2 linked regions of the Pseudorhizobium banfieldiae genome follow. The protein of the gene in region 1 interacts with the protein of each later gene in a pairwise test. Links are inferred from orthologs where the notes say so. Each region holds a gene or a part of one and is shown on either strand. Other genes may lie near its edges.

Evidence for each region.
Region 2: the proteins of hflC (region 1) and ftsH interact in binary tests that used the Escherichia coli proteins (3 or more experiments, as listed by UniProt). The link is inferred for Pseudorhizobium banfieldiae from one-to-one orthologs.

Annotation. Positions count from the first base shown.
Region 1 is NZ_FO082820.1:2,034,559-2,041,526, reverse strand. The notes cover bases 1,348-4,346. They hold hflC (protease modulator HflC), read left to right. Parts: upstream 1,348-2,359; coding sequence 2,360-3,334; downstream 3,335-4,346. Other genes in these bases: NT26_RS10080 (DegQ family serine endoprotease), read left to right, coding at 3,510-4,346; hflK (FtsH protease activity modulator HflK), read left to right, coding at 1,348-2,363. Outside these bases: NT26_RS10100 (thymidylate synthase), read left to right, coding at 1-604; NT26_RS10095 (dihydrofolate reductase), read left to right, coding at 601-1,128; more of hflK, read left to right, coding at 1,260-1,347; more of NT26_RS10080, read left to right, coding at 4,347-5,204; NT26_RS10075 (GNAT family N-acetyltransferase), read right to left, coding at 5,205-5,780; phosphoserine phosphatase SerB, read right to left, coding at 5,777-6,667; tRNA (adenosine(37)-N6)-dimethylallyltransferase MiaA, read left to right, coding at 6,668-6,968.
Region 2 is NZ_FO082820.1:2,565,583-2,572,442, reverse strand. Bases 1,300-4,190 are described here. They hold ftsH (ATP-dependent zinc metalloprotease FtsH), read left to right. Parts: upstream 1,300-1,723; coding sequence 1,724-3,658; downstream 3,659-4,190. Other genes in these bases: glmM (phosphoglucosamine mutase), read left to right, coding at 3,872-4,190; tilS (tRNA lysidine(34) synthetase TilS), read left to right, coding at 1,300-1,624. In the rest of the region: tol-pal system protein YbgF, read left to right, coding at 1-281; more of tilS, read left to right, coding at 275-1,299; more of glmM, read left to right, coding at 4,191-5,227; NT26_RS12680 (outer membrane protein), read left to right, coding at 5,405-6,250; NT26_RS12675 (phosphoserine transaminase), read left to right, coding at 6,436-6,860. UniProt on the Escherichia coli protein: Acts as a processive, ATP-dependent zinc metallopeptidase for both cytoplasmic and membrane proteins. Plays a role in the quality control of integral membrane proteins.

The sequences.
Region 1 (6,968 bases):
CGGCGATACCAACATCGCCTATCTGAGGGAAAACGGCGTCACCATATGGGATGAATGGGCCGACCAGAATGGCGATCTCGGGCCGGTCTACGGTGCCCAGTGGCGATCATGGCCGGCGCCCGACGGTGGCCATATCGACCAGATCGCCAATGTGATCGAATCACTGAAGACCAACCCGAACTCCCGCCGCCACATCGTTTCGGCGTGGAACCCGGCGCTGGTTGACGAGATGGCGCTTCCGCCCTGCCACTGCCTGTTCCAGTTCTACGTGGCGGACGGCCGGCTCTCCTGCCAACTCTACCAGCGGTCCGCCGACATATTCCTCGGCGTGCCCTTCAACATCCCGTCCTATGCTCTCCTGACAATGATGATGGCGCAGGTGACAGGGCTCAAGCCCGGCGATTTCGTCCACACTCTCGGCGATGCGCATCTCTACAGGAACCACTTCGAGCAGGCAGAGCTGCAACTGACGCGAACCCCGAAGCCCTTGCCGACCATGCGCATCAATCCGGCGGTGAAGGATCTCTTTGCCTTCCGCTACGAGGATTTCACGCTGGAGAACTACGTGGCCGATCCCAGCATCAAGGCACCGATCGCGGTATGACTGTTCCCGTCTCCATCGTCGTCGCGGTCGCGCAGAACGGCGTCATCGGCCGCGATGGCGGCATGCCCTGGAAACTTTCGACCGATCTTCGGCGCTTCAAGCAGCTGACCATCGGCAAGCCAATCGTGCTCGGTCGTAAGACGCTGGAATCCTTCGGCGGCAAGCCGTTGCCTGGACGCCCCCATGTCATCATAACCCGGAACCGTGATTTCAGCGTGCAGGGTGCTGTAACAATTGACGGCGTGGAGAAGGCTTTGGCCAAGGCTCAGGAAGTTGCTGCCGAGACCGGTGCTGCAGAAGTCTGCGTGATCGGTGGTGGCGAGGTCTACCGGCAGGTGATGAACCTCGTCGACGTGCTCTATGTCACACATGTCGAGGTTGCCGTTCCGGACGGAGACACGTTCTTTCCGCCTATCGATCCCGCTGTATTCGAGAAGGTCGAGGAGACGCTCGTTCCAGCGGGTGAGCGGGACGACTATCCGACCCGTTTTGCGATCTATCGCCGTCGCCCCGCGACAAACTGAAACATTTCGTTACCAAACACCCCGAAGTTATTGACGCGTCGTTGAAAGCACCGGCCGGCCTCCCTATAACGGGGGCAGGACGAGGGAGCTGCGCTTCCACGTATATGGGAGTGGCAAACAAAGAGGTTTTGATGCCCTGGAGCAATCAGAATGGCGGCGGCGGCCCGTGGGGCGGCGGCGGCGGCAATAATCAGGGCCCATGGGGTGGCGGTGGTTCGAACCGTCCTCGGGGCGGTGGCGGAAGCGGAAGTGGTGGTCCTCCGGATCTGGAAGACCTGATCCGCCGCAGCCAGGACCGTCTTCGCGGGATCGTTCCCGGTGGCTTCAACGGCGGGGCTGCGGTCTTCGTCATCCTCGCGATCGTTGCGTTCCTAGCGATCCAGTCCGTCTATACCGTTCAGCCGGATGAGCGCGGCGTGGAACTTCGCTTCGGCAAGCCGAAGGAAGAAATCTCCATGCCCGGCCTGCATTTCCATTTCTGGCCCTTCGAGACCGTCGAGATCGTCAAGGTCACCGAGCAGCAGCAGAATATCGGTGCTGCAGGCAGCGCCCAATCCTCCGCTGGCCTCATGCTGTCTGGCGACCAGAACATCGTCAACGTGCAGTTCTCGGTACTCTATACGGTCAGCGACCCCAAGGCGTATCTTTTCAACCTGGAAAGCCCTTCCGCCACATTGCAGCAGGTCGCCGAGAGCGCCATGCGCGAGGTGGTCGGTCGTCGCCCGGCGCAGGACATCTTCCGCGACAATCGCGAGGATATCTCGACCGAGGTCCGCGCGATCATTCAGGGGACGATGGACACCTACGGTTCCGGCATCTCCATCAATGCCGTACCGATCGAGGATGCAGCCCCGCCGCGCGAAGTAGCCGATGCCTTCGAAGAAGTGCAGCGCGCCGAGCAGGATGAGGACCGTTTCGTCGAAGAGGCCAACCAGTACGCCAACCAGCAACTGGGTCAGGCTCGCGGTCAAGCCGCGCAGATCCGCGAAGAGGCGGCAGCCTACAAGGATCGCGTCGTGAACGAGGCACAGGGTGAGGCGCAGCGCTTCATCTCCATCTATGACGAATATGCCACCGCCCCAGAGGTCACGCGCCAGCGTATCTTCCTCGAGACCATGGAGACGGTCCTGAAGAATTCCAACAAGATCATCATGGATGAGCGGCAGGGCGTCGTTCCGTACCTGCCCCTCAACGAACTGAACCGTGGCAGCAGCCAGCAGGGGGATAACCGATGAGTTCCAATCGCCTCCCAGCTATTTTGATCGGTCTCGCGATCCTGCTATTCCTCATTTACTCGTCCGTCTTCGTGGTGAACGAGCGGGAGCAGGCTATCGTTGTCCGCTTCGGTGAGATTCAGGACGTAAAGGCGGAGCCTGGCCTGTACTTCAAACTGCCCTTCGCCTTCATGGACGCCGACCGGGTGCAGTATGTTGAGGACCGGGCGCTTCGCTTCGACCTCGACGACATCCGCGTCCAGGTCCGCGGCGGTGCCTTCTACGAGGTTGACGCGTTCGTGGTCTACCAGATCAGCGATCCCCGGCGGTTCCGCGAAACGGTTTCCGGCGACCGGGAGGCTGCCGAGGCCCGTCTTCGCACCCGTCTCGACGCCGCTCTTCGCCGTGTCTATGGTCTGCGCAACTTCGATGCAGCCCTGTCGGACGAACGGTCGCAGATGATGCAGGAAGTCAATGCACAGCTGCGCGATGCGGCCGAGTCGCTGGGCCTTGCAGTCCGTGACGTCCGTATCCGTCGCACAGACCTTACCCAGGAAGTCTCGCAGCAGACCTTCGAGCGGATGAAGGCCGAGCGTCTTGCCGAAGCCGAACTGATCCGTGCCCGCGGTAACGAACTGGGCCAGACGCGGCGCGCGATCGCCGACCGTCAGGTGGTGGAGATCGTCTCCGCTGCCCAGCGAGACGCCGAAATCATCCGAGGCGAAGGCGATGCCGAACGCACGAAGATTTTCGGCGAGGCATTCGGTCGCGATCCTGGCTTTTTCGAATTCTACCGGTCGATGCGGGCCTATGTCGCCTCCATCGCCGATCAGGGCACGACCATGGTCCTGTCGCCGGATTCGGAGTTCTTCAAGTACCTGAACAATTCGCAAGGGGGCTCGGCTGGTGTCTCCAGCCAGACACCGGCGGCTCCGCCCGCTGCGGCGGGCGCTTCGCCAGGTGTTCCTGCGGCACCTGCAAATGGTGGTTGATGCAAGAGGCGGCTCCGGCCGCCTCTTTCATTCGAGCATCGTTCTTGCTGCCTGCATGTCTCACGAAAAAGGCAATTTCTTCGGTCTTCAATCCGCCCTATCTTGCGGGGAAAGTCAGCAGGACGTGCTGTGGCGGCATAGCCTCAGTCAGGATATTCGATACAAGGGGGGCCCGATGGCTCAATCGGTTCTATGGTCGTTGAAGCGTTCCGTCGCAGCGGTCGCCATTATCGCTATTGCCGCCGGGGCACAGGCACAGACAGGCGGCCCACCAGCCGATGCACCGCAGCCGCCACAGAATGGCACCCCAGCGCAGGAAGCCGCTCCCCCGTCTGCACAGGAAACGCCTCAACGAGAAGCTCAGGATCTGGCACCGGACGCGATGCTGCCGGCGCCGCCGACTGGGGCGCCGACCGTCACGACAGCGCCCACGACAGGACCAGCGATAGGCTCGGGTCCGGCCTCCGTCGCCGATCTGGCCGAGGGTCTGCTGGATGCCGTGGTGAACATCTCCACCTCGCAGAGTGTCGGGGGCGCGGGGGCGGGACCCCAGGCACCGCAGACGCCGGATGGTTCGCCATTTGAAGAGTTCTTCGATGAGTTCTTTGACGGCGATGGGAGCCAGGGGGGAAATCAGAAGGTCAATTCGCTCGGTTCCGGTTTCGTTATCGACCCGTCCGGCTTCGTCGTCACCAACAACCACGTCATCGAGGATGCAGATGATATCGAAGTGGTCTTCCCGGACGGCAGCAAGCTGAAGGCGACACTGGTCGGGACCGACCCCAAGACCGATCTCTCGGTCCTGAAGGTCGAGCCGCCGGCGCCGCTCAAGGCGGTCCGTTTCGGCGATTCGCGCCAGATGCGGATCGGTGACTGGGTGATGGCGATCGGCAACCCGTTCGGGCTTGGCGGATCGGTGACCGTGGGCATCATTTCGGCGCGAGGCCGCAACATCAACGCCGGCCCCTATGACAACTTCATCCAGACTGATGCGGCCATCAACAAGGGCAATTCCGGTGGACCGCTCTTCAACATGAAAGGTGAGGTGATCGGCATCAATACCGCGATCATCTCCCCGTCGGGCGGGTCGATCGGCATCGGTTTCGCCGTGCCTACGGAGCTTGCACAGAACGTCGTCAACCAGCTGATCGAGTTCGGCGAAACGCGGCGCGGCTGGCTCGGCGTGCGGATTCAGCCGGTGACCGATGAGGTGGCGGAAAGCCTGGGGCTGGACAGTGTGCGCGGCGCACTGGTCTCAGGCGTGGTCAAGGGCGGTCCGGTTGATGACGGTTCGATCCGGGCGGGCGACGTGATCTTGACCTTTGACGGCGTGCCGGTGCGGGAGATGCGCGACCTGCCGCGCGTGGTGGCTGAAAGCCCGGTTGGCAAGGCTGTCGACGTAACGGTTCTGCGTGACGGCAAGGAAGAGACGGTCAAGGTCACGCTTGGACGGCTGGAGGACAGTCCTCCGGACGAGGACGCCGAGGAAGGCGCCACTCCCGAAGGTGAGGAGCCGATGCCCGACGGTGGGGAGCAGGGTGAGGATCAGAATGGAGAGGCCGAGCAAGGTCCTGCAGTCGCCCTCGGCATGACAATTGCGCCGCTCGACGACGAGAGGCGAGCCGAGTTTGGTATCGACGATAGCGTCGAAGGTGTCGTGATAACGGATGTCCAAGATGGATCGGCAGCGGCGGACAAGGGCCTGAAGCGGGGTGATGTGATCGTGGAGGTCGCACAGGACTTCGTCGACAGCCCGACGGCGGTGACGGATCGGATCGATGCCCTGAAGGCGGAAGGACGTCGCAACGTCCACCTGATGATCGCCGATCCGACAGGCGCACTGCGCTTCGTGGCCGTGCCGCTCGAGTAGTCAGCGTCCTAGAGAGCCTGCCGTGGCAGCATAGACGACGTGCCGCTTGAGATGGGGATGCGTATCTGGAACCCGTGGATGGTCAAAATCCATCTGCGGCCACGGGCGCATGCCGATGCGCTTCATCACCGCCGTCGACCGATGGTTCGCCTCGACGGCGAAGGCAAGCAGGGCTGGGATAGCCTTCTCCCTGAACGCAAAGTCCATCAAGGCGCGGGCGGCTTCCGTGACATATCCGTTGCCCCAAAAGCGAGTGGCCAACCGCCAGCCGATCTCGACCGTCTCGGCCGGAAAGATCTCCGGCATATTTGGGTGGGAGAGGCCGCAGAAGCCAATCGATTCGCCCGAACTCTTCAGTTCGAGGGCATAGAAGCCGAGACCGGTATCCCGGATCGAGCCGTTGAGCTTGTCGAGGAGCGCGTCCGATTCCTGATGGCTGCGGCGGAATGGGAAGAATTCCATGACTTTGGGGTCGGCATTGATCTCACGGAAAAGGTCACGGTCGCTCTCCGTCCAGCTGCGAACGCGAAGCCGCGGTGTCTCGAGGATGATCCACGGCGGGTTGTTCAGGGTCATGGGATCGCAAAATCCGACTTGCGATAGCCCTGGATGTAGAGGAGCGCCGTCAGGTCGCCATGGTCGGCCCGCATCCTGGCCTGGGCCGCTACGGTTGGCTTGGCGTGGAGCGCGACGCCCGAGCCGGCAAGGTTCAGCATGCCGAGGTCGTTGGCACCGTCGCCCACGGCAATAACGTCGTTGGTGGAGATGCCGAGCCGGGCGGAGATGTCGATTACGGCGTCGATCTTCGCCTGCTTGCCGAGGATGGGCTCTGCCACCTTGCCGGTCAGGACGCCGTCTTCCGCGAGCAGAAGGTTGGCGCGGTTCTCGTGGAAGCCGAGGCGGGCGGCAATCGGATTGGTGAAGACGGTGAACCCGCCGGATACCAGCGCGGTATGGAAGCCGTTCTTCCTCATCGTCGCGATGAGTTCCGGTCCGCCGGATGTTAGCGTGATGCGCTTGTCGATGACGTCGTCGACGACCGAGATAGGCAGGCCCTTCAGGAGTGCGACCCGCTCGCGCAGGGCGGGCTCGAAGGCAATCTCGCCATTCATCGCGCGCGCCGTGATTTCCGCCACCTTGTCCTTGAGGCCAACGACATCGGCGAGTTCGTCGATGCACTCCTGGCCGATCATGGTGGAGTCCATGTCGGCGATCAGAAACTTCTTGCGGCGCGTCTCGGCCTCCTGGATCACGAGATCGACCGGGATTCCCGCCACGGAATCCCGAAGCTTCTGTTCTGCGGCCTCCACGTCGGTGCCGTCGCGCAGCGCAATATCGCAGGCAATCCCGTCCGCCAGCCAGTACAGTCCAGCAGCGTTCACCGCCTCGGCCGCTGTCTCGCCCGCTATTGCGGACAGAACGGCATTTGACGGATGGGCGATGAGCGTGGCAACGAAAGCCATATGAAGGACCTTGCAAGAAATTTCGACGCGATCCTGATAACGGGGCCGACCGCCAGCGGCAAGTCGGCGCTTGCACTGCGGTGTGCGGTCGAAACGGGAGGCGTGGTCGTCAATGCCGACAGCATGCAGGTCTACGACACCTTGCGTGTCCTGACCGCGCGTCCATCCGAGGAGGAGATGGCCGGCATCCCGCATCACCTCTACGGTTATGTTCGGGCGACGCATTCCCATTCGACGGGCGAATGGCTGCGCGATGTGGCGGAGCTTCTGCCGCGGCTGCTCGACGAGGGGAGGATGCCGA
Region 2 (6,860 bases), 530 kb from region 1 along the record:
AAGGCTCCCGCTCGGCAGATGCGAGCTTCTGGCTGGGTGAGGCGCAGTATTCGCAGGGCAAGTACAACGAGTCGGCGCAGACCTTCCTGAACGCCCACCAGACCTACGGCACATCAGCGAAGGCCCCCGAAATGCTGTTGAAGCTCGGCATGTCCCTTGCTGCCCTCGACAATAGCGAGACGGCCTGTGCCACCCTGCGGGAAGTGACGAAGCGCTATCCCAAGGCCCCTCGCGCCATCCTTTCCAAGGTTTCTTCCGAGCAGAAGCGTCTCGGTTGCTGATCGCGGCCGTGCAAACCGGCACCCAGCCACCCATTTCGCCTGATGAAGCCATCCGCAGCCTGCTGGCGCGACTGGCAAGGCCGGCCCGGCTCCTCGTCGCCGTGTCCGGCGGGAGCGATTCACTCGGTCTCCTGCTCTCCCTGGCCCGCCATCCACATGAAGGCATCACCCTCCTTGCGGTTACCGTCGACCACGGCCTGAGGGCGGCATCGGCGCAGGAGGCGGCTGAGGTGAGCCGCATCTGCCAGGGACTTGGCATCCCGCATGCGACGAAGAGGTGGCTCGGAGACAAGCCCGCAACCGGTGTTGCGGCCGCGGCCCGCGAGGCGCGCTACCGCCTGCTCTGCGAAGCGGCGGATGAGGTCCGCGCAACCGCCATCCTCACCGGCCACACGCTTGACGATCAGATCGAGACGGTGACGATGCGGGCGGGGCGGACGAGCGAACCCGATGCCCCCGGACTTGCCGGCATGGCTGAGGCCGTGCTTCTACATCGCCGCCACTGGCTGTTGCGGCCGTTCCTTCGGACGCGCCGGGAAGACATCCGTGTATTTCTGGACAGATTAGACCAGGACTGGATCGACGATCCTTCCAACGCCGACCGCCGTTCTGAGCGGGTCCGCACGCGGCTTGCACTGGCGGAGAAGCCAGCGGTCCTGCTCGACCAGATCGATGCCGTCTCCCGCCGACGTCAGGACATCGCCAACTCTGCGGCCGAATGGCTTCTAACCAACGCCACTGTCCAGCACTCGGTGCTGATGCGGGTACCCGTCGAGGGGCTTTCGGCGGACCCGGTCGTTCTGCGTTATGCCCTGTCCACGTCGATTGCCGTTCTCGGCGGACGCGAGCAGGGACCGGCGGGCCACACGCTCGACAAGCTCGTTGACGCATGCCGGCTCTACACGCCCTGGAAGATGACGGCAGGACGGGTGCTGATCGACCGCCGCAGGTCCGCGCTCTATCTTTGCCGCGAGAGCCGCAATCTTCCTTCGCTGACGCTGAATGCCGGCGAGATAGCTGTCTGGGACGGCCGATTCCGGATCGTTAATCGCGGTGCTGAGCCGCTGTCGCTGGTTCCGGCGAGAAACCCCGAAGGCGCCGCAGGACTGTTTGGGGAGGTCCCACCCTCGATCGCACTGCGGGCAGCGGGGGTGTTGCCTCCCGACCCTGCCGAAGGTTCCGTGGGTACGGCACTGGAAGCCTTTTTCTGCACGCCGCTGCTTGCCCCATTCGACCGCTTTTTGCCGCAGTTCGACCTTAGTGTCGCGAGCGCCTTCGCAAAGCTGATGGGCTGCGACGATTTTGCGCCCGTTCCCATCGAGGATTCGGTTCGGAAAAGATAACCAGTCCAGCCGCTTTGCCTTGGCAAGGGCTAGGTGCACCCCTATGTTAGCCGCAAGCACAGGCGGCTCTCAGGCCACCTCTCACTTCCGGGGAGTTCGATGAACCCAAACTTTCGCAATTTCGCCCTCTGGGCGATCATAGCGCTTCTGCTGATCGCGTTGTTCAGCATGTTCCAGACGGCGCCGTCACAGACGAGCTCTCGGGAGATCGCGTACTCGCAGTTCCTCAGTGATGTGGAGAGCGGTCGCGTTCGTGAGGTCGTGGTCACCGGCAATCGCGTCATGGGGACCTATGTCGAGAACGGCGCCGGCTTCCAGACCTATTCTCCGGTGATCGACGACTCGCTGATGGAGCGCCTCCAGTCGAAGAACGTCACCATCGTGGCGCGGCCGGAGAGCGACGGCTCCTCGGGTTTCCTGAGCTATCTCGGAACACTCCTGCCGATGCTGCTGATCCTCGGCGTCTGGCTGTTCTTCATGCGACAGATGCAGGGCGGTTCCCGCGGCGCCATGGGGTTCGGCAAGTCTAAGGCGAAGCTGCTGACGGAAGCGCATGGCCGCGTGACCTTTGACGACGTCGCTGGTGTCGACGAGGCCAAGCAGGACCTCGAAGAAATCGTCGAGTTCCTGCGTGACCCGCAGAAGTTCCAGCGTCTCGGCGGCCGCATTCCCCGGGGCGTTCTGCTGGTTGGTCCTCCCGGTACCGGCAAGACCTTGCTGGCCCGCTCCGTTGCCGGCGAGGCCAATGTGCCGTTCTTTACCATTTCCGGTTCGGATTTCGTGGAGATGTTCGTCGGCGTTGGCGCGAGCCGTGTCCGTGACATGTTCGAGCAGGCCAAGAAGAACGCGCCCTGCATCATCTTCATCGACGAAATCGACGCCGTTGGCCGCCATCGTGGCGCCGGTCTCGGCGGCGGCAATGATGAGCGCGAGCAGACCTTGAACCAGCTGCTGGTCGAGATGGACGGCTTCGAGGCGAACGAGGGTATCATCCTTATCGCTGCCACCAACCGTCCGGACGTCCTTGATCCCGCCCTGCTGCGTCCCGGCCGTTTCGACCGCCAAGTCGTGGTGCCGAACCCGGACATCGTCGGGCGCGAGCGTATTCTCAAGGTTCACGTCCGTAACGTGCCGCTGGCGCCAAATGTCGACCTCAAGGTGCTTGCCCGCGGTACGCCCGGTTTCTCCGGTGCCGACCTGATGAACCTCGTCAACGAAGCAGCCCTGATGGCGGCGCGTCGCAACAAGCGGCTCGTCACCATGCAGGAATTCGAGGACGCCAAGGACAAGATCATGATGGGCGCGGAGCGCCGTTCCTCGGCCATGACCGAGGCGGAGAAGAAGCTCACCGCCTATCATGAAGCAGGTCACGCCATCACCGCGCTCCGGGTGCCCGTCGCGGATCCCCTGCACAAGGCGACGATCATTCCGCGGGGCCGGGCTCTCGGCATGGTCATGCAGTTGCCGGAAGGCGACCGTTATTCCATGAGCTACAAGTGGATGGTCTCACGTCTGGTCATCATGATGGGCGGACGCGTTGCCGAGGAACTCACCTTCGGCAAGGAGAACATCACTTCCGGCGCGTCCTCCGACATCGAGCAGGCCACTAAGCTTGCACGGGCGATGGTCACACAGTGGGGATTCTCCGACGTGCTCGGCCAGGTCGCCTATGGTGAGAACCAGCAGGAGGTCTTCCTCGGCCACTCCGTGTCACAGTCGAAGAATGTCTCCGAGGCAACGGCACAGAAGATCGATGTCGAGGTTCGACGCCTGATCGACGAGGCCTATAACGAGGCCCGTCGAATCCTCACGGACCATCATGACGAGTTCGTCGCGATCGCCGAGGGGCTGCTCGAATACGAGACCCTCTCGGGCGACGAGATCAAGGCGTTGATCAAGGGGCAGAAGCCCAGCCGCGATCTCGGCGACGACGCTCCGCCGGCTCGCGGGTCCGCTGTCCCGACTGCCGGGACCAAGAAGGACGAACCCAAGGGCGGCGAAGCCGAAGGCGGAATGGAGCCGCAGCCCCACTAGCTATCGGGTCATCAAAATTAACTCTGGAAAGAGCCGTCCCTTTGGGCGGCTCTTTTCTGTTGGTAACGGGATGTAATGGTCTTTGACGCTATTTTACGTGTCAGGACCTGTGAAATATGGCATGACCGCAGCCCCTGAGGGACGGATGAGCCCCGTTTGGCCGCGGCAGATGCCGCGAAGCGCGCCATGGAGGCGCGGCACGAAGGAGCATGCATGACACGCCGCTATTTTGGCACCGATGGAATTCGAGGGCATTCCAACGCATTTCCGATGACCCCGGACCTGGCGATGCGCGTCGGGATCGCCGTCGGGAAGATCTTCCGCAATGGCAGCCATCGTCACCGTGTGGTGATCGGCAAGGACACCAGGCTTTCGGGCTACATGCTCGAGAACGCCATGGTCGCAGGCTTTACCGCCGCTGGTCTTGACGCCTTCATCCTCGGGCCGATCCCGACACCTGCAGTGGCGATGTTGACTCGATCGCTGCGCGCCGATGTCGGCGTGATGATCTCTGCCTCGCACAATCCTTACCAGGACAACGGCATCAAGCTCTTCGGTCCGGACGGCTACAAGCTTTCGGACGAGCTCGAGATGCAGATCGAGGATCTGATCGAGCAGGACCTTGCCGGGCAGTTGGCAAAGGCCGGCGACATCGGCCGCGCGAAGCGCGTCGACGGGGTCCACGACCGTTACGTCGAGCATGCGAAGCGGACTCTGCCGCGCGATGCCACGCTGCAGGGTCTCCGGGTCGCCATAGACTGTGCGAACGGCGCTGCCTACAAGGTGGCGCCCGCCGTCCTCTGGGAACTCGGCGCCGACGTGGTGACGATGGGCGACGAGCCGGATGGCCAGAACATCAATCTCGACTGCGGCTCCACCAGCCCCGGTGCACTGCAGAAGAAGGTTCACGAGGTTCGCGCCGACATCGGCATCGCACTCGACGGTGACGCCGACCGCGTGATTATTGTCGACGAACTGGGCGAGGTGGTCGACGGGGACCAGCTGATGGCAGTCATCGCCGAAAGCTGGCTGGCCGAGGATCGTCTCCAGGGCGGCGGGATCGTCGCGACCGTCATGTCGAACCTCGGGCTGGAGCGCTACCTCACCTCCAAGGGGCTCGGGCTGGCGCGGACGAAGGTTGGCGACCGCTATGTCGTCGAGCACATGCGTGCGCACAACTTCAACCTCGGGGGCGAGCAGTCCGGACATATCGTGCTGTCCGATTTCGGCACAACGGGCGACGGATTGGTGGCCGCTCTGCAGATTCTCGCTCGTGTGAAGCGGACGGGGCTGCCGGTCAGCGAACTCTGCCGCCGCTTCGAGCCCGTGCCGCAGCTTCTGAAGAATGTCCGCTTTGGAGGCGGCAAGCCTCTGGAAGATATGATCGTCCAGCAGGCAATTGCGGATGCCGAAGCCGAGCTCGCAGGCAAGGGTCGGCTCGTGATCCGGCCATCGGGAACCGAACCGCTGATCCGCGTCATGGCGGAAGGCGACGATCGCAGCCAGATCGAACGGATCGTCAATGAACTGGTCGGCATCATTGCCAATGTACGGGCGGCGGCTGCCTGAGTTAGCCGTTGTCCCCTCCAAGGAAAGGCCGGCCACAGCGCCGGCTTTTCTATTTGCTTCTTGGTAAAGCGGTATAGTTAAGCGGGTCTTTACCTTTCCTCTTCATTATCCATCGCGGATCAACCCGTTGGTTATGGCGTCGCCGGCCAATGACGATGCGAGCTTGGAGATGAAGCCATGAAATGGAGCCTGCCCGGCGCGGCTGCGCTGTTGCTGACGGCGAGTTTTGCCCACTCCGCCGACCTTTACCAACCCGCCGAACCAATGCCGTTCATGGACGCGCCTGAGATCACCGTTCAGGAAGCCAGCGGCTGGTATCTCCGGGGAGATGTCGGCTATTCGTTCAACAAGATACGCGGTGCCAAATACTATCAGGGCTCGAACGAGCTCCTCAACGACTTCGACACCGCATCTCTGAAGGACAGCTTCCTGATCGGCGGTGGCGTCGGCTACCAGATCAACAGCTATCTGCGTACGGACGTGACCTTCGACTACCTCACCTCGGCAGATTTCCGCGGCAGCACGAGCGGGGTTTGCGGTGACGGGGCAGGCAATCCCTTCGTCGCCTGCTCGTCCACCGACAAATCCTACATGCAAGCCTACTCGCTGATGGCGAATGCCTATGTCGATCTCGGCACCTACGGCTATGTCACGCCTTATGTAGGCGCCGGCATCGGCGGCACCTATGTCAAATGGGGCAAGTTGAAGAATCGGATCTGCGACGATCCCTATCAGCCCGGGTGCTACGGCGGCGATCACGACGGCGAGAAGAGCTGGCGCTTCACCTACGCGCTGATGGCTGGTGCCACCGTCGATATCACCTGTGCCCTCAAGGCGGACGTCGGTTACCGTTTCCGTCACATCGCCGGCGGCGACATGTTCGGCTACCTCGACAGAGGCGGTCCCGGATACGACAAGGGCTTCTACAGCCATGAGGCCCGTGTGGGCGCCCGCTACGTCTTCGGCGGCTGCGACACCCCGGTCGCATATGAACCGGCGCCGGAGCCGATCGTCTACAAGTAAGGCAAACATCTGTCCGAATGCAAAAGGCCGCACGGGATTCCCGCGCGGCCTTTTGCATATCCGCAGGCACCACCGGAATCACAGCCCGCGACATTTCTCCCTTGACTACGACTCGATCGAGGAATACCCACGGCGGCGGGACACCTCTCCCCAACGAGAGGCTTTCTATCTGGAAGGATAGCCATATGGCGGATCTCGCACAAAAACCGGACGTACGTCCGAACAACACCCATTTTTCCTCTGGTCCTTGCTCGAAGCGTCCTGGCTGGTCGCTCGAAGCCCTCTCCGATGCTCCGCTCGGTCGTTCGCACCGCGCCAAGATCGGCAAGGCAAAGCTGAAACAGGCCATTGATCTCACTCGTGAAATCCTCAACGTGCCGGCGGACTACCGCATCGGCATCGTCCCGGCCTCCGATACCGGCGCCGTGGAAATGGCGCTCTGGTCGCTGCTCGGCGAGCGCGGCGTCGACATGTTGTCCTGGGAAAGCTTCGGTGCTGGCTGGGTGACTGACGTTGTCAAGCAGCTAAAGCTCAAGGATGTGCGCAAGTTCGAGGCCGACTACGGTCTGCTGCCGAACCTCGCCGAGGTCGACTTCGACCGCGACGTCGT